Regions from separate parts of the Mitsuokella jalaludinii genome, predicted to be linked through region 2. Evidence: predicted binding sites of a transcription regulator. Region 2 holds the regulator's gene; the other holds the start of a gene.
The links. Region 2 encodes HrcA, which represses chaperone genes, less so after heat shock. Its sites were predicted from a motif close to TGTTAGCACTCNNNNNNNNNGAGTGCTAACA; they were not measured.
Positions count from the first base shown of each region.

Region 1: a site for HrcA is predicted at 1,390-1,420, ahead of groES (co-chaperone GroES). Genes of this name have one in related genera too.

Region 1 is NZ_CAKMXA010000001.1:2,207,185-2,216,470, reverse strand. Features, by position in the region: gene groL (chaperonin GroEL) at 1-1,024, opposite strand, end outside; gene groES (co-chaperone GroES) at 1,068-1,349, opposite strand; gene QDI87_RS10365 (sulfate adenylyltransferase subunit 1) at 1,533-3,167, opposite strand; gene cysD (sulfate adenylyltransferase subunit CysD) at 3,169-4,077, opposite strand; gene QDI87_RS10355 (4Fe-4S dicluster domain-containing protein) at 4,095-4,418, opposite strand; gene QDI87_RS10350 (adenylyl-sulfate reductase subunit alpha) at 4,399-6,096, opposite strand; gene QDI87_RS10345 (chromate transporter) at 6,152-7,651, opposite strand; gene QDI87_RS10340 (mannitol-1-phosphate 5-dehydrogenase) at 7,812-8,963, opposite strand; gene QDI87_RS10335 (PTS mannitol transporter subunit IICBA) at 9,089-9,286, opposite strand, start outside.
Region 2 is NZ_CAKMXA010000001.1:1,185,273-1,194,558, forward strand. Features, by position in the region: gene dnaK (molecular chaperone DnaK) at 1-1,339, opposite strand, end outside; gene grpE (nucleotide exchange factor GrpE) at 1,401-2,027, opposite strand; gene hrcA (heat-inducible transcriptional repressor HrcA) at 2,068-3,102, opposite strand; gene QDI87_RS05635 (glutaredoxin family protein) at 3,324-3,605, opposite strand; gene QDI87_RS05640 (DUF488 domain-containing protein) at 3,636-4,016, opposite strand; gene hemW (radical SAM family heme chaperone HemW) at 4,091-5,254, opposite strand; gene lepA (translation elongation factor 4) at 5,266-7,062, opposite strand; gene rpsT (30S ribosomal protein S20) at 7,217-7,483, shown strand; gene trhA (PAQR family membrane homeostasis protein TrhA) at 7,551-8,234, opposite strand; gene QDI87_RS05665 (hypothetical protein) at 8,350-9,243, opposite strand.

The sequences.
Region 1 (9,286 bases), 1.0 Mb from region 2:
CAGCAATGGCGTCCTTGTCGCCCTTGCCGCCGATGATCGTCGTCTCGTCCTTCGTGGAGACCATCTTGTGCGCCTGGCCGAGGTCAGCGAGCGTGACGCTGTCGAGCTTGCGGCCGAGCTCTTCGCTGATGACCGTGCCGCCCGTCAGCGTAGCGATATCCTGCAGCATAGCCTTGCGGCGGTCACCAAAGCCCGGAGCCTTGACGGCCAGAGCCTTGAACGTGCCGCGCAGCTTGTTGACGACGATCGTCGTCAGTGCTTCGCCGTCGACATCCTCAGCGATGATGGCGAGCTGCTTGCCGGCCTTGACAACCTGCTCGAGGATCGGCAGGATATCGTTGATAGCCGAGATCTTGCGGTCCGTGATGAGGATGTACGGATCATCGAGAGCTGCCTCCATCTTGTCCGTATCCGTGACGAGGTACGGGGAGATGTAGCCGCGGTCGAACTGCATGCCTTCCTTGACGGAGAGGTTCGTGCGCATCGTCTTGGATTCCTCGACCGTGATGACACCGTCCTTGCCGACCTTTTCCATGGCCTCAGCAATCAGGTTGCCCGTCTCTTCGTTCGCGGAAGAAATCGTAGCGACCTGCGCGATGTCAGCCTGGCCTTCAACCTTCTTGGCCTTCGTCTTGATCTCCTCGACGAGCGTCTTGACCGCTTCGTCAATGCCCTTCTTGATGATCATCGGGTTGGCGCCAGCAGCGACATTCTTCATGCCCTCATGGATCATGGCCTGTGCTAGGAGCGTTGCCGTCGTCGTGCCATCGCCAGCGATGTCGTTCGTCTTCGTCGCAACTTCCTTGACGAGCTGTGCGCCCATGTTCTCGAACGGATCTTCAAGCTCGATGTCACGTGCAATCGTGACACCATCGTTCGTGATCGTCGGAGCGCCGAATTTCTTGTCGAGGACGACATTGCGGCCCTTTGGTCCAAGCGTTACCTTTACGGCATTTGCCAGTGCATCAACACCGCGGCCAAGTGCGCGGCGAGCTTCTTCGTCAAACAGAATCTGTTTTGCCATTTATATTACCTCCGAGAAAAGTCTGATTGAAATCACGGGATGATCAGATGACAGCGAGGATATCGCTCTCACGGACGATCAGGTAATCCTTGCCCTCTACCTTGACCTCTGAACCCGAGTATTTGGAGAAGATGACGCCATCGCCGACCTTGACTTCCATAGCAGCGCGCTCGCCATTATCGAGCAGCTTGCCAGCGCCAACTGCAACGACTGTGCCCTTCTGCGGCTTCTCTTTTGCCGTATCCGGCAGTACAATGCCGCTGGCCGTCTTTACATCGCTCTCTGCAACTTCGATGACAACTCTTTCGCCCAATGGCTTAATCATAGGTATCTTCCTCCTATAAAATGAATTTACATGTTGATGGTGTTAGCACTCACTAGACCTGAGTGCTAACTACAGTCTTTATATTACCCCCTCTAAGTCAAAATGTCAATATCAAATCCGTAAAAAGTCAAAAAAACAAAGGCCAGTTCAATCTGGCCTTTGTTTCGGATCTGCCAATGTCGATCAGATAATCCAGTTATTCGGTGCCATCATGGAGTCGAGCATGGAGTGGTGCAGGATGGTCTCCGCAATCTGCTGGGATGTGCTCTCTGCAGCGGCTTTGCCGGAGAGCTCGCTGAAGTTCCGGACGCCTTCCGGCAAGGGCTGGTCTTTGTCGAGCACAAGCAGGACGACGAGGCCCGCCTGCAGCAGGTGGCAAAGCACCGGCGCAGGGTCTTCCTCCGCACTCGGATGGTAGAGGTACGTGTGGCGGCCGTTGCGCACGAGGTAGTACTCGGCCTCCTCGACAGTCGCGAGCGAGATGCCGTCCTTGGCTGGCTCGAAGGCCACGGCCAGCGGTGCCTGCCAGTTGAGTGCGCTGCGCATCTGCTGGTTCGCCGCAAAGTGGCGCTGTTCGGAGCCGTCGGGAATCTCGCGCACAACGCCGCAGGCCGCTGTCATATTGCTGATGCGGTCGATGAGGATGAGCTCGCCCTGCGTGCGATGATGGTCGAACGTGTCGAGCACGATTGATTCCGTCACAGCGATCTCGCAGAGCGCGATCTCATTCTTCTTGAGGCCCGTCGTCTCGACGTGCTCGCCCGTGTTGATGTCGATGCGGTAGTCGATCTTCGTCAGGATGCCGGGAATCTTCTTGGTGCCGAGGAAGACCATGAAGTTCTTGCCGATGGAAAGCGGCACATCATCCATCCAGAGGATCTCAGCCTTGAAGTTTGCGGCCTGGCGGACATGGCTGCCCTTCTCGAGCACGCAGCCGCGCGAAACGTCGACCTCGCGGTTGAGCTGGATCGTGACCGGTTGTCCCTTGTAGGCCGACGTCGCCTCGCGATCAGCCACGAGGATCTTTTTGACTTCGGCCTGCTCGCCGCTCGGCTGTGAGGTGATGGTATCGCCGACGGCGATGCTGCCGCTCTCGATCTGGCCCTGGAAGCCGCGGAATTCGTGATTCGGGCGGCAGACGCGCTGAACGGGCATGTAGAAGCCCTCTTCGTGAACGGCACTGACGTCAACCTGCTCCAGATAATCGAGCAGCGTCGGGCCGTCATACCAAGCCATGGCGGACGACTTCTTCGTGACGTTGTCGCCCTCTGTCGCCGATACAGGAATGAGCTTGACATCGTGAAGATGAAGCTCTTGCTGCAGGGCCTCGATCTGCGCCTGGATCTCCTTGAAGCGCGCCTCCGAGTAGTCGACGAGGTCCATCTTGTTGATGGCAAAGACAAAGTACCGGATACCCATGAGGGCGCAGATGCGGGCATGGCGGCGCGTCTGCGTCAGGACGCCCTGCGTCGCGTCGACGAGGATGACGGCAAGGTCTGCAAATGATGCACCGCAGGCCATGTTGCGCGTGTACTCCTCGTGGCCCGGCGTGTCCGCACAGATGAAGCTGCGGTTGTCCGTCGTGAAGTAGCGGTAGGCGACATCGATCGTGATGCCCTGCTCACGCTCTGCGAGAAGCCCGTCCAGGAGCAGCGAATAGTCGATGGCGCCACCGCGGCTGCCGACTTTCGAGTCGAGCAGCAGCGCTTCTTCCTGATCGGCATAGATGAGTTTCGCATCGTATAAGAGATGGCCGATGAGCGTGGATTTGCCGTCGTCGACGCTTCCGCAGGTGATGAATTTGAGTAAATCGTTCATATCAGAAATAACCCTCCCGTTTCCGGCGTTCCATGCTGCCGGCTCCCTCGTGATCGATGACACGGCTCGTGCGCTCCGATTCGACAGCGCCGAGTGTCTCCTCCACGATTGCATCCAACGTATCAGCCTCTGACTCAACAGCCCCTGTCAGCGGATAGCAGCCGAGCGTGCGGAAGCGGACCTTCTTGTGCTCGATATCCTCTGGCCTTAGATTGAGCTTCTTGACGATGCGGTCATCGTCAATCATGATGAGATTGCCGTCGCGCTCGATGACCGGGCGCTCCTTGGCAAAATACAGGGAAACAATCTCGAGGTTCTCGCGGCGGATGTACTGCCAGATATCTTTCTCCGTCCAGTTGGACAACGGGAAGACGCGGATGCTCTCGCCCTTGTTGATCTGGGAATTGTAGAGCTTCCACATCTCCGGGCGCTGATTCTTCGGATCCCAGGCCTGGGCCGCATTGCGGAACGAGAAGATGCGTTCCTTGGCACGCGATTTCTCCTCATCGCGGCGGCCGCCGCCGAACGCTGCGGTAAAGCCGTATTTCGTCAAAGCCTGCTTCAGGGCCTGCGTCTTCATGATGTCCGTATACGAGGCGCCGTAGTCAAACGGATTGACACCGGCTGCCAGCCCTTCTTCATTCTTGTACTCGATCATGTCGAGTCCGTACTTCTTCGCCTGCGCATCGCGGAAGGCGATCATCTCATGGAACTTCCACGTCGTGTTGATGTGCAGGAACGGGAACGGCGGCTTTTCCGGGTAAAAGGCCTTGAGGGCAAGATGCATCATGACCGTGCTGTCCTTGCCGATGGAATAGAGCATGACTGGTTTCTCGGATTCGGCCGCAACCTCTCGAATGATGTAGATGGCCTCGGCCTCGAGTGCATCGAGATGCGATAATTTTCCCATATGTATTGACTCCTTACTCAGTATTGGTTGGCATTCTCGCGATCAATCGTAATGGTGACCTCCTGCCGATCAGCCTTGCGGATATGCCAGTGATAGTAATGACCTTCTTTGTGGATTGTCATCGTGCTGCCACTGCCGCCAAGGTCAGCACCGAGGAAGTAGCCTATCGCACTGACAGGACATTCCTTCATGCAGGCCGTACAGCCCCAGCAATCGCGGACCTCGCAGATCTTCGCCTTCCTGCCCGACGGTCCATCCTGCAAGAGAATGAGATTGCCGGGGCAGGCTTCCGTGCAGCGGCCGCAGCCGATGCAGCGGTCCTCATGGATGCGTATGCTCATAATGACCTCCTTTGACCAGCGGCCTTCTATATATATGGAAGGATCCGTTTTCCCAGCGCGAATTGATGTAGCAGCAGCCCTCCGGCGACTGTTCCGGATAGTCGGCATTCTCGCCGAACGTATGCCAGCGCGTCTCGTGGCGCGCGAGAAGGTGCGCGATGAGAGCCCGGCAGACCGTCAGCCGCTCGCGCAGCTCATAGATCTTGAGCAGCTCGTACGGGCCATCTGCCGCGAGCTGCGGCAGCAGGGATTCAAGATGCTTGATCTTCTCATCTGCCAGTTCCAGGCGGCTCTTGTTGTAACGGTAGTCTGTATGGATGCCTCCTGCATACTCGTCCATGACCTTCTGCATGGCTTCTTCCAGCTGCTCTGCCGTCAGATTGCCGGGCTCATGCGAGAGATATGCTTCGTAATCCGTCCAGGCAGGCGCATCTTCACGCTGGTCGCCACGCGCTTCCTTGTCCCTGCCAGCGGCGAGATATCCAGCCAGCGCTTCGGCAGCAATCTCACCTTCAGCGAGTGCTCCCGTCACGTATTTCTGCGGGGCACCGCCTGCGACATCACCGGCGGCAAACAGCCCGTGAATGGTCGTTTCCCGCTTTGTATCGACCCAGAAGCCGCTGGCCGTATGGCCGCCGACCACATATGGTTCCGTGCCCTCGACCTCTACAGGCTGCTCTTTCGGCCCTTTGCCGCTCTCGATCCACTTGAGCGTCTGCGCCGGTGCCATGTTGAGGTATGCGTGATAGAGATCGCCCTGCTGCTCTGCTGTGATGTGACGCGTATCGAGGTAGCAGGGACCGTTACCCTTGCGGTTCTCCTCCACAGTCCCGAAGATGCGCTGCGGTGTCGTGAGACCGTACTTCGTCTCATAGATTTCACCTCTGGCATTGACCTGCTTGGCCCCGACGCCCTGTGCAATCGTGCCGGTCGGCGCAATCGTATCCTTGCAACGCAATGCAATGAAGCGGTGCTCGAGCGTCGTCATCTCGGCGCCAGCGCGGATGCCCATCGCATAGCCTGCCCCCGTGTTGAACGGCGGATACCACATCTTGTGGCGCGAAAAACCTGGATTATTGGGGCGGTAAAGTCCTGCAGCTCCGCCCGTCGCGATGAGCACCGCTCTCGCCTCTATGTCGTAAGCGGTCAAATCGCGAACAGAAAAGCCCCAGGCACCGTGCACCGTGCCGTTCGTGACCTTGAGATCTGTGATATTGACGTGATTAAGCACGGTGACGTTGCTCTGCTCGCGCACGCCCTTGGCCAGGAGCGGCTTGATATTCTCGCCGTTGATCTTGACGTTGCGCCACCCGCGCGTGACATAATTCCCGCTTTCATCCTTCAGGATCACGAGCCCGCGGCGCTCGAGGTCTTCCGTGACCTCGTTGACAGACTTCGCGATTGTCATCATGAGATCATCGCGGATGATGCCCTCCGCATCCTTGCGTGCATACTCAACGTAGTCGGCCGGCGTGTGACCGTTCGAAATGTAGGCATTGAGCGCATTGACACCCGCGGCCAGGCAGCCGCTGCGTTCGATATTCGCTTTTTCAGCGACGAGCACGCGCAGCTCCTTCTCTGCGCCGAGCTTGATGGCGGCATAACAGCCAGCCGTGCCGCCGCCGATGATGAGCACATCTGTCTCCAGACGGCTCTGCTTCAGCTTTACATTCTTCATATCATCTCTCCTAAAAGCACTCCATGATAACAATCGATACATACACCATTCACATTCAGATGAGGAAAAGTCCAAATCCCGCTGCTGCCGACACGAGCATCGGCACGGTCATAGCCTTCCTGCGCACAAAGAGCAGGTAGAGGCAAAAGACTGCCAGCAGGATGCTCATCGTAAGGACAATCCCTTCTGGCACCAGCAGCCCCGTGCCGATCTCCAGATTCGTGCGCAGCATCGAGAGTGCAACATTGAGCAGCAGGCCGCTGATGATTGGGCGCACCCAGAGGCTGATCTGGCGGAAGACCGGCACGTCGTGAAAGGTCCGCAGCAGGCGCGCGATGATGCCGAAGATCAGACCAGACGCCGCGACGCTGACGGCAAAGCCTGCCAGCGAGAGAGCGAGGCCCGCGCTCATGCCGCCCATGCGAAGGCCAGAAAGATAGCCGATTCCCGTGAGGATCTTGCAGAGGATCGACCCAGGCAATGCATTGGCCACGGGTACGAGCTGCCCATAGAAATCTGCCGAAGCCACTGTGCCGCCCTGGACGAACAGGCCGTCTGCAATCGTCAGGTAGGCATCGCCACCGCCAAATGAGAGCAGCGACGAGAGGAATCCCTCCCCGATGTACGCGGGGCTGCCCTGCACCATCGTGATGGCCGGCAGGCTAAGCGCCAAGGCGAAAGCCAGCCAGACGAATGCATCGCGCAGCGTGTCCTTGAGAAGCTTTACGCCATCGACGGATTCTCCGCCCATGCGGAAGCTCTTGACAAGCCCCCTGAAACCGAGCCATGCCATGAGCAGGATGGTGGCATCGTGGACGCCTGTCAGAGCCGGTGCCAAAGGATGACTGCCGCTCAGCAGGAACGAGGCTGTGAGCAGGCCGGCCACAATGGCTTTTGCCCGCGAGATGCCGCTGCCGAGGTAGACAATCAGGAAGAACGAAAGCCCGAGGATGGACAGGATGGACAGATTGAACACAGGCTTAGCCGGAATGCCGAGCAGTGCGTAGAGATTTGCCTCCGAAGAGAGCAGGAATACCGCCACCATCGCCAGGCACATCGTGCGGAACACGCGCGTGCCGGCCTGCCGCATCGCTGTGAGCGTCTTAAGCACATAAGCTGCCAACAGGCTGATGATGAACGCACCGAGGCCGATTGAAGCATAGCGGATCCCCGTCAGGGCAGCCCCTTGTTCTCCCGTCAGCACCGCAAGGATCAGGATGGTGAGGAGGGCTCCCGGCAGAGCCATCATCGAAGACGCCACGAGCATGCCCGCATGGCCGCCGAGCCTCTGGCCGATGCCTGCCGCAATCTCGACAGGCAGAGCCCCCGGCGTGATGCAGGCCGCGACGACATCCTCATCGTACGCGCGCTTTGTGACGAGCTTGCCGTTTTCCACGACTTCCTTCTCAATGACGGGAATCAGAGCATTGCCGCCGCCAAAACCGATGGCACCGATGCGCAACATACTCATGCCCAGTCGCACGATATCCGCGTAACCGTGCAGCATGCTCTGATACAATCCATTGGCCTGCACAAAGATATGTTCCACTGCCATCACCTCACAAATCATCCACACAAAAGAAAAGAGGTCCTAAGGCGGGCGCATTGCGCGCTTGCCTTAGAACCTCCATTTTTTCTGGTCAGTTCTCTTCAAACGATGTATTCATCATAAGCGAAATAACATAGTTTGTCAATATGTAAATACTATTTTAGTGTCATTTTTCGTAAGCCTTGAGCTCTGCATCGACCAGGTCGTAAAGCTTGCTGCCCTTCTCGATACCCGTGAAGTGCGTCAGAGCTTCCTCATAACCATGTTCCTTGACATAAGCCTGTACTTCCACGGCTTCCTTGTCGCCTTCATAGTCAAAGTGCAGGGCAGCCGCGATGACCTTGGCAAGTGCTGCCGGCGTCTTGCCCTGAGCGATCAGCTGCGTTGCCGGGCTCACGAGACGATCCTTAGCCCCGAGCTTGCGTTTTGGGCCGCGTGCTACACGAGTGACCTCATCGGAGAGGTGCGGGTTGGCAAAGCGCTTCTCCGTCGTCTCAACGTATTTCTGATGGGCTGCCGGATCAAAGCCGTATTTCTCGATGAGCATGCTGCCCGTCTCGCCCCAGACCTTGCGGACAAAGGCGACAATCTCCTGATCCTGCATGGCGCTGTAGATATCCTTGATGCCCTTCTGATAGGCAAGGTAAGCAATTGAAGCATGTCCCGTATTGACGGTGAAGAGTTTGCGCTCGATATATGCCTGCAGATTGTCTACCCAGGTAAGGCCTTTGATCTCCGGTACTTCGCCCTTAGCCTGCGTGCGGTTGACATCCCACTCGCTGTACGGCTCGACCTGCACGAGCAGGGGTTCCTCATTGTGCTGCAGCGGCACGATGCGGTCAACAGCAGCATCCGGGAAGCCAATCAGCTTATCGACGAGCGGCTTAGCCTCATCCGAGAGATGTTCGTAGACGAAATTCTTGAGCACAGTCGAGCCTCCGACCATGTTCTCACAGGCAATGATATTGAGCGGCGTCGTATTTTCCTTGACACGGCGCTCGAGGCCCTTGGCAATATTCGGTGCAATGAACTTCAGGATGTTCGGGCCGATTGCTGTCGTGACGATATCGGCATGGACAATAGCCGTGAGCAAGTCCTCGAGGTTCGTATTGCTGTTGATGGCCTTGACATGCTCGATGTGAATCGTCTGCGGCTCATCGCCGACAATCTGGATGTTGTAAGCCTTCTTCGCGTTGATCGTCTCGACCAGCTCTTCGTTGACATCGACAAACGTCACTTCATAGCCGGACTGAACGAGCAGCTCACCGATAAAGCCGCGGCCGATATTGCCAGCACCAAAATGAATTGCCTGTTTCATGATCATATTTCCTCCTATTGTCATATGGACTCCCCGGTCAACTGCATGGCCGGGGCCCATATTTCTTTCACTTGAGTCACTTGCTGAGCAGTTGCAGAGCAGCAGCCTGCTCATCATTGCATCTCTTAATCCACTTTCGTGAACACTTTGTAAAGAACATCCGGATCCTTCGTCGTGTAGAGCTCGTGCAGCTGCTCATCACTGTACTCGTCCATGGTCGTGGCGAGGTTTGCAAGGATGGCCAGATGGTCGTTGCCACGGCCTGCGATGCCGATGATGAGGTATGCCTTATCATCGCCGAACTGGACGCCGTCCGGATACTG
Region 2 (9,286 bases):
AAACCTCGATCTTAGGTACTCCACGCGGAGCTGGCGGAATATCCGTGAGCTCGAAGCGGCCGAGCGTCTTGTTGCCGGCAGCCATCTCGCGCTCGCCCTGCAGGACGTGGATATCGACAGACGGCTGGTTATCGGCAGCCGTCGAGAAAATCTGGCTCTTGTGGGTCGGAATCGTCGTGTTGCGCTCGATGATCTTCGTGCAAACACCGCCGAGCGTCTCGATACCGAGGGAAAGCGGCGTGACATCGAGGAGCAGGACGTCCTTGACTTCACCGACGAGGACACCGCCCTGGATGGCAGCACCGACGGATACGCACTCATCCGGGTTGACGCCCTTCGACGGCTCTTTGTGCAGGATATTGCGGATGGCATCCTGGACAGCCGGGATACGGGAAGAACCACCGACGAGGATGATCTTGTCGATATCGTCAGCCGTGAGGTCTGCATCAGCCATGGCCTTGCGCGTCGGGCCCATCGTGCGCTCAACGAGGTCACTCGTGAGCTCATTGAACTTTGCGCGCGTCAGCGTGAGGTCGAGGTGCTTCGGGCCCGAAGCATCGGCCGTGATGAACGGCAGGTTGATGTTCGTCTGCGTCATGCTCGAGAGCTCGATCTTTGCCTTCTCGGCAGCTTCCTTGAGGCGCTGAGCAGCCATCTTGTCCTGCGAGAGGTCGATGCCGTTCTCCTGTTTGAACTCGCCGACCATCCAGTCGATGATCTTCTGGTCGAAGTCATCGCCGCCGAGGTGCGTATCGCCGTTCGTAGCCTGTACTTCAAACGTGCCTTCCGAGAGCTCGAGGATCGAGACATCGAACGTACCGCCGCCGAGGTCGAAGACGAGAATCGTCTCATCCTTGTCCTTGTCGAGGCCATAGGCAAGTGCTGCAGCCGTCGGCTCGTTGACGATGCGCAGGACATCGAGGCCTGCAATCTTGCCGGCGTCCTTCGTCGCCTGGCGCTGGCTGTCGTTGAAGTAAGCCGGGACCGTGATGACGGCCTGCGTGACCGTCTCACCGAGGTATGCCTCTGCATCGCCCTTGAGCTTCTGCAGGATCATGGCCGAGATCTCCTGCGGCGTGTAATCCTTGCCGTCGATCGTGACCTTGTAGTTCGGGTCGCCCATATGGCGCTTGATGGACGAGATCGTGCGGTCCGGGTTCGACACAGCCTGGCGCTTTGCCAGCTGGCCGACGAGGCGCTGGCCATCTTTCGTGAAACCGACAACAGACGGCGTGATGCGGCTGCCTTCCGGATTCGTGATGACGGTCGGCTCGCCGCCTTCCATGACGGATACGACAGAGTTCGTCGTACCTAAGTCGATACCAATTACTTTAGACATGGTAACATCCTCCTAAACTTTATGTAAAACTTGAATCATCTGGTTTATGCGATCAGGACGCTCAGTTGGAGACGACCTGGACCATGCTCGGTCGGATGACGCGGCCCTTGACCATGTAGCCCTTCTGGAGCTCCTGGGCAACCGTGTCGTCCTCTTTCTCGGGGTCTTCGACCCGCATGACGGCCTGATGGAAGTTCGGGTCGAACTTCTGGCCGACGGCCTCGATGTGCTCAAGGCCGTTCTTCTTGAGGATTTCCTGGAACTGCGTGAAGATCATCTCGACGCCCTTCTGGAAGGCCTCCACATCCTTTGTCTCGGCCGCCATCGCGCGCTCGAAGTTGTCGAGCAGCGGCAGCATGTCCTTGCAGAAATTCTGCGTGACGACAGCGGAAATCTCTTCGCGTTCCTTCGCCGAGCGGCGGCGGAAGTTGTCGAAATCGGCCTGGAGGCGCAGCAGGCGGTCTTTCTTCTCCTGAAGGTCTTTGTTCAGGCCGTCGACCTGGCCCTTGAGGGCCTCAATCTCTTCCTGCATCGCCGCATCTGCTGCAGCAGCCTCTTCCGGAGCTTCTTCCTCGGAGCCCTCTGCAGCATCTTCCTGCGCGGCTTCCGCCTCGTCGATCTCCTGCTGCATCTCCTCCAGCTTCTGCTCATCCTTCTTCTTCATTTCATCTTTGATAAATGATGGCAAAACTATCACCTCTTCACTCTATTCCGGGAAACCTGCGGCCCTACCAGTGGAACCGCTTGATGACTTCTGTCAGATTGGAATTCATGTATTCGAGCAGGCTCATGGCCTTCGCGTATTCCATGCGCGTCGGTCCGAGCACTGCGATCGTGCCCAAGAGCTCACCATCGAGATGGTACGTCGCGGTGATGATGCTGCTGTCCTTGAAGTGGCTGTCCTCGTTCTCCTGGCCGATCGTGACCTCGAGACCGTCGCCCATATGGGCGTGCAGCACATCCTTCATGAGCTCTTCCTTCTCGAGCACGAGGAGGGTCTCCTTGACCTTCTCCACATCGTGGAACTCCGGCTGCTCGAGCATCTGCGTCGTGCCGCCGAGGTAGAGGCGCTCCCGCTTGCCCGAATCGAGCGCCCTGTTGATGACCTCGAGGGCTGATTCGTAGAGCGGCTCATCCTGGATCTCATCGCGGATCTTCGCGAGCGCTGGATGGTCGATGGTCGAGAGCGTGTGGCCGGCGAGATTCTTGTTGATGACACCGGCCATGCGCTGGAAGTCCTCGAAGCTCGAGCCATTCGGCATCTCGAGAATCTTGTTCTCGATGAAGCCCGCATCCGTCATGAGCACGGTGATAACGCGCCTGTCGTCGAGCGGCAGGAACTGCAGGCAACGGAAAGCCGCCTGCGTCATCTGCGGCGCGAGGACAAGAGAGACATTCTTCGTCACCTGCGAGATGATGCGCGCTGTCTCCTGGAACACCTCGTCGATGCGCTTGACGCGCGCCCTGTACCAGCGATTGATGAGCTCTTTCTCCTCGTCACTCACGGGCTTCGGGGGGATCAGGCCGTCTACATAGAAGCGATATCCCTTCGACGATGGGATGCGTCCAGAGGAGGTATGCAGCTGCTCGAGGTAACCTAGCATCTCGAGATCTGCCATCTCATTGCGGATGGTCGCCGGACTCACGCCGAGGTCGTACTTCCTCGCCAGTGTTCGCGAGCCGACCGGCTCGGCTGACTCGATGTAATCATCGACGATTGCCTGCAGCACGCGTTTCTTGCGCGCGTCGAGTTCATCCTTCATCTGCATGCCCCCTTCCTTCTGTTTTCATCCTCTGTTAGCACTCTATCTATCCGAGTGCTAACTTTGAATCTATAAAGAATATACACCGAAAAAAACAAAAAGTCAACACCTAAAAGTCAAAAAGTCAAAATTATTTTCGACTTTTTTCTCGCGCACGAAAAAAAGACTGCCGCACGCGCGGCAGTCTCATCTTCCATCATCTTTCAGTGGATATCCGTCAGTCACTTGGCCTGTTCAAAGGCATCTACGACGGCAGCCTTGATCGTATCATAGTCCTGGCCCGGCTGTGCCTCGTACACCTTGTGCCCCTCAATGAAGAGGCTCGGCACGTAGTAGTAGTCCTTGGCATACGCCTTGGCGAGCTCCGGCTGCTCGTTCTCGTCGATGATCTCGATCTCGACACCTGCATAGGCCGGCTGCTCAGCGCGCAGCTCCTCCACGGCCTGCGCGGCCTTGGCGCAGTACGGGCAGCCCTGCATCTTGATCATAGTGATTTTCTTCATGGGAATCGTCCTTTCTATCGCTATCCTTGCTCACGCACCGCCTTCGGCGCCGCTCTTCTGGCGCAGCCAGGCTGCGAGCACCTGCGCGTGGTTCTCCTGCTGGTTCTTCGCGGCATAGAGCAGCGTCACATCCTGCGTCTCGAGCCACTTGCGGCAGCGCTCGGCAAAGGCCGCAGCGCCTTCGCTCGCCTCCAGTTCTTCGGCATAGCCCTCGCGGAATCCTGCAAAGGGCATCTCGCCGCGATGGTAGAGTTTGCGCAGCTCCGGAGACGGCGTGATCTCCTTCGGCCAGGCATCGTAGGGCAAGTCGGCCTTGCGGATGCCGCGCGGCCAGAGGCGGTCGACGAGCACGCGCACGCCATCATCGGGCGATGGCACTTCGTAGACGCGCTTGAGACGGATTTCATGCATGAGCATTCGCTTCCTTTCATTACCTCTACCTTACCATCTGGCAGAGAAAGATTCCGTGACTCGAATCACAGAAGTCAGAGCAGGAATTCCTCAAAGGCCACGTTGCCGTACTTCATGCCCAGCTCTGTCAGCCGGACGCCTGCTGTATCCTCTGCGAGCAGCCCCTGGCGCTTGAGCTTGGCAATGGCATCTGCATAGATGGCGTCGAGCGGCACGCCGAATCTCTGCTCGAAGTGCCTGCGGTCGATGCCCCTTGCTGTGCGCAGAGCGAGGAAAGCGAATTCTTCCATGGCAATCTCGCGCGTCATCGCCTCTTCCTGCCGCCGCACGCCGCTCCCGCTGCGGATGCCCTCGATATAAGCGGGAATCTCTCGCACATTCTCGTAGCGCTGCCCCTCGAGATAGGAATGCGCCGCCGCGCCGATGCCAAGATACGGCACATCTTGCCAATACGAAAGGTTGTGGCGGCTCTCAAAGCCAGGCTTGGCAAAATTTGAGATCTCATAGCGCGCATAGCCGTGCTGCGGCAGGAACGATGTCATCGCATCGTACATCGCTTCGACCGTGTCGTCATCTGGAAGAGACAGTTTCCCCATCTCCTGCATCCGGGCAAAGGCCGTGCCCTCCTCAAGCTGCAGTCCGTAGATCGAGATGTGCTCCGGCTGCAGGGAAACCATCGTCTCGAGGTCATGCACGAGCATCGCCTGCGTTTCGCCCGGCAGTCCGTAGATGAGATCCATGCTGACATTGCGGAAACCCGCTGCGCGCGCGAGTTCCATGGCCTCTCTCGCCTGCGCGCCCGTGTGGATGCGGCCGATGCGTTTCAGGAGTGCATCGTCAAAAGTCTGCACGCCAAAGGACAGGCGGTTGACGCCGCCCGCGCGCAGGAGAGCGAGCTTCGCTTCATCGATGGTCCCCGGATTGCACTCCACCGTGAATTCCGGCCTCTCCGCCTCGTTAATGCCTTTCCAGGCAAATGTTTCAGAAATGGCCTGCAAGATCTGCTCAAGCAGAGCCACATCGAGCACGCTCGGCGTGCCGCCGCCCATGTAGATGGTCTGCGGCCTGCCCCACTTCTCCCGATAAAGGACGCCCTGCTCCGCGAGCTCGCGGCACAGGGCGTCCGTGTAATCTGCCTCATAGCGCTCCCGCCCGGCAAAGGACGGGAAGTCGCAGTAAAAGCACTTCTGGCGGCAGAACGGGATGTGGATGTAGAGGCCCCATCGCTGTTTCCTCATCGTGTTCTCCATCAGTCGATCTTCAAGATGGCCATGAAGGCTTCCTGTGGCACTTCGACGCTGCCGACAGCCTTCATGCGCTTCTTGCCTTCCTTCTGCTTCTCGAGCAGCTTGCGCTTGCGCGAGATATCGCCGCCGTAGCACTTCGCGAGCACATCCTTGCGGCGGGCGCGCACGTTCTCGCGCGCGATGACCTTCGAGCCGATGGCCGCCTGGATCGGAATCTCGAACATCTGCTGCGGGATGATCTCCTTGAGCTTGGCGGCGAGCTGGCGGCCGCGAGATGCCGCCCGATCTTTGTGGACAATGGTCGAGAGCGCATCGACAGGATCGCCGTTCAAGAGGATGTCGACCTTGACGAGCTTCGACTCCTTGTAGTCCGCGAGCTCGTAGTCAAGCGAAGCGTAGCCGCGCGTCGCCGATTTCAAACGGTCGAAGTAGTCGAAAATGATCTCGTTGAGCGGGATGTGGTACGTGATCATAACGCGGTTCGTGTCAAGGTAGTCCATGCCCTTGAACTCGCCGCGCTTGTCCTGCGAGATCTCCATGACGGCACCGACGAAATCGTTCGGCACGATGACCGTCGCCTTGACGTACGGCTCCTCGATGTGCTCGATCTCCGTCTGCGGCGGCAGTTCGGCCGGATTGCTGACCTTGATCATCGTGCCGTCCGTCTTGTAGACGTGATAGATGACGGACGGTGCCGTCGTGATGAGCTTGAGGTTGTACTCGCGCTCGAGGCGCTCCTGGATGACATCCATGTGCAAGAGGCCGAGGAAGCCGCAGCGGAAACCGAAGCCGAGTGCAACAGACGTCTCCGGCTCAAAGACGAGCGCCGCATCGTTGATCTGCATCTTCTCGAGCGCGTCCTTGAGGTTGTCGTAGTCCGAGCTCTCGACAGGGTAAAGGCCGCAGTAGACCATCGGGTTGACGCCGCGATAGCCCGGCAGCGGCTCAGCAGCAGGGTTCTCCGCATACGTGATCGTGTCGCCGACGCGCACGTCGCGCACATCCTTGAGGGAGCCCGCGACAAAGCCGACTTCGCCGACATCGAGATGGCCGAGGTCGACGGGCTGCGGCTTGAAGCAGCCGACATCGGTGACCTCGAAGACCTTGCCCGAGTTCATGAGCTTGAGCTTCATGCCCTTCTTGATGTGGCCCTGCACGACGCGGATGTGGGCGATGACGCCCTTGTAGGAGTCAAAGAACGAATCGAAGATCAGGGCCTGCAGCGGCGCATTCTCATCGCCTTCCGGCGCGGGGATGTAGTCGACGATCGAGTCGAGGATCTCCTCGATGCCAATGCCCGTCTTAGCCGAAGCCAGTACGGCATTTGACGTGTCGAGTCCAATGACGTCTTCAATCTCTTTTTTGACGCGTTCCGGATCGGCACTCGGCAGGTCGATTTTGTTGATGACGGGGATGATCTCGAGGTCGTGCTCGAGCGCCATGTATACGTTGGCGAGCGTCTGCGCCTCGACACCCTGCGCCGCATCGACGACGAGCAGTGCGCCCTCGCAAGCCGCGAGGCTGCGCGAAACCTCATACGTAAAGTCGACATGGCCCGGCGTGTCGATGAGGTTGAGCTCGTACTCCTCACCGTCCTTGCCCTTGTAGTTCAGGCGCACTGTCTGCGACTTGATGGTGATGCCGCGCTCGCGCTCGATGTCCATGTTGTCGAGGACCTGCGCCTCCATCTCGCGCTTCGAAAGTGTCCCCGTATATTCAATCAGACGGTCCGCAATCGTCGATTTTCCATGGTCAATATGGGCAATGATGGAAAAGTTGCGGATGTTCTTGTTCTGCATGTTCATTTTCCTTTCAATATTCACGTCGTGCTAATCGAAAATATTATACCATTCCCAAGGCTTCTCCTGCAAGAAAAGCAAAGAAATGGTTGCTTTTTCATTTGACCCATGATATTATACTTAGGTAACGACATTAATTAAGGGGGTGAACTACTTGCCGAATATCAAAGCATCTATCCTGAGTGTGAAATCCGACGCTAAGCGCCATGCAAAGAACGCTGCCGAGAAGTCCCGTGTACGCACTGCTTCCCGCCGTGTCCTCGATGCTGTTGAGGCTGGAAACGCTGATGAAGCGAAATCCCTCCTTACGGTTGCATGCAAGACGATCGACCAGGCCGCTGCAAACAAGGTTTATCACAAGAACGCTGCTGCCCGCAAAAAGTCCCGTCTGGCTCGCAAGGTCAACGCACTGGCTAAATAATCTTTGCAGATAAGATAGAAAAGACCCGCTCCGAGGAGCGGGTCTTTTTCGTGTCTCAAGATATGTCTCAGATCATCGCGATGGCCGAGCGCACGACTTCTGGCAGCGGCAGCACAAAGTGGAACACCGTGTAGAAGTGGATGGCACTGCCGCCCATGACGAAGAGATGCCAGATGACATGGCTGTACGGCAGGCGGCGCGCCAGGTAGAAGATCGCACCGACCGAGTAGCAGAGGCCGCCCGCGACGAGCCACCAGATGGCCTCCAGCGGCAGCGTCTCCAAGAGCGGCTTGACCATGAAGACGGCAAACCAGCCCATGGCGAGGTAGCAGATCGTGCGCACGATGCGGAAGCGCTTCGCGGCAAAGCACTGGAAGACGATGCCGACGAGCGCCATGCCCCAGACGAGGCCGAAGATGGTCCAGCCGAAGCTGCCGCGCAGCGGGATCAGCGCAAACGGCGTGTAGTTGCCCGCAATCAGCACGAAGATGGCCGCATGGTCGATGACCTTGAAGACCGACTTGACCTTGCGGTTCGTGAAACTGTGGTAGAGCGTCGAAGCGAGATACAAGAGGATCAAGGAGATGCCGTAGACGAGGCAGCTCGTCGTGTGCCAGACGCCATCGCCGGCATAGTAGACCAGCATGCCGATGAGTGCCGCTACCGCGAGTGCCGCGCCCACGCCATGCGTGACCGCATTGAGTATCTCTTCTAGTGTGACAGGTGCCTTGAGTGCAGCTGTTTGTTTCATTGTATAAGCCTCCCCTCTCATGCGAGGATAATATGATTCGACTCTCCCATTATCCGTCATTTCCTGTCTGTTGTAAACCTGCAGGAGAGGCTCTGCGGAAGCGCATGGCGGCGCATCAAGCCGCTACTGGCCAGTGGATTGCGCGCGCTCCTTCTGGGACGATGACTGCTGCATTGTAGGCCAGGCTCAGGCGCGTCGCCTCCTCGACCTCCTCGGCGGAAGAAGCCGGATTGCGGCGGATCTCATAGACCGCATGCGATGCCTGCTTGACCGCAAACGACTGCGGCGTGTGGAACTGGAGCTCGACGCGCACGCCGGAGGGGCTCACGAGATGGACATTGACGCCCTGATAGAATTTTCCGCCCCAGGCATTGCGAAACTTCTCGACGCGATAGCCCTTTTCGGTAAGGGAAGCCATGGCCTGCGGCACCATCGCGCTGTAATCTGCATCGGAGCAGGTCAGCGTGTAGCGCAGGACATCGCTGATGCCGGCAGCTGCAGCCGAAAGGCTCACCTGGTCTTCATCGGCATCGCTCACGATCTTGCGCGCCAGACTGTCCATGCTCTTGAGGCGGTAATCAAGGCCCTGCAGCTTGGCCGATGAACGCTCCAGCGTCCGCATGTCCGCTGTGACATCCGGCTCTGCCGCAGCAGCACGGCGCAAGAGCGCCAGGGCAAGCAGGCGGCTTTTCTCCCGGCGCGTGAGCTTCTTGTCACCGCGCAGCTGACGAAGATCTGCCGCATCCGAGGCCGTCACTGCCGAGGCCAGGCTCTCTTCCGGATCGATTGGCGCCGCATACGTCGGCAGCGTATGGATGGGCGCCAGCACAGCCATGACCATCATGACTGCGGCCGTCAGGCTGCGCATCCACTTGCCTGCCCCCATGGTGCGGTATGAGAGATGCTCGGGCTTGAATTTGCGGAACGACCGCGTGAGATGGCGCGCCTTCTTTCCAGCCTGCGCCAAAGTTCCTGTATGTACTTCCGTCAGCTCTTGTCCTGCTTTCATTTGCATTCCCTCCAGACGACGTGATAGACTCTTTCTTTTCTCT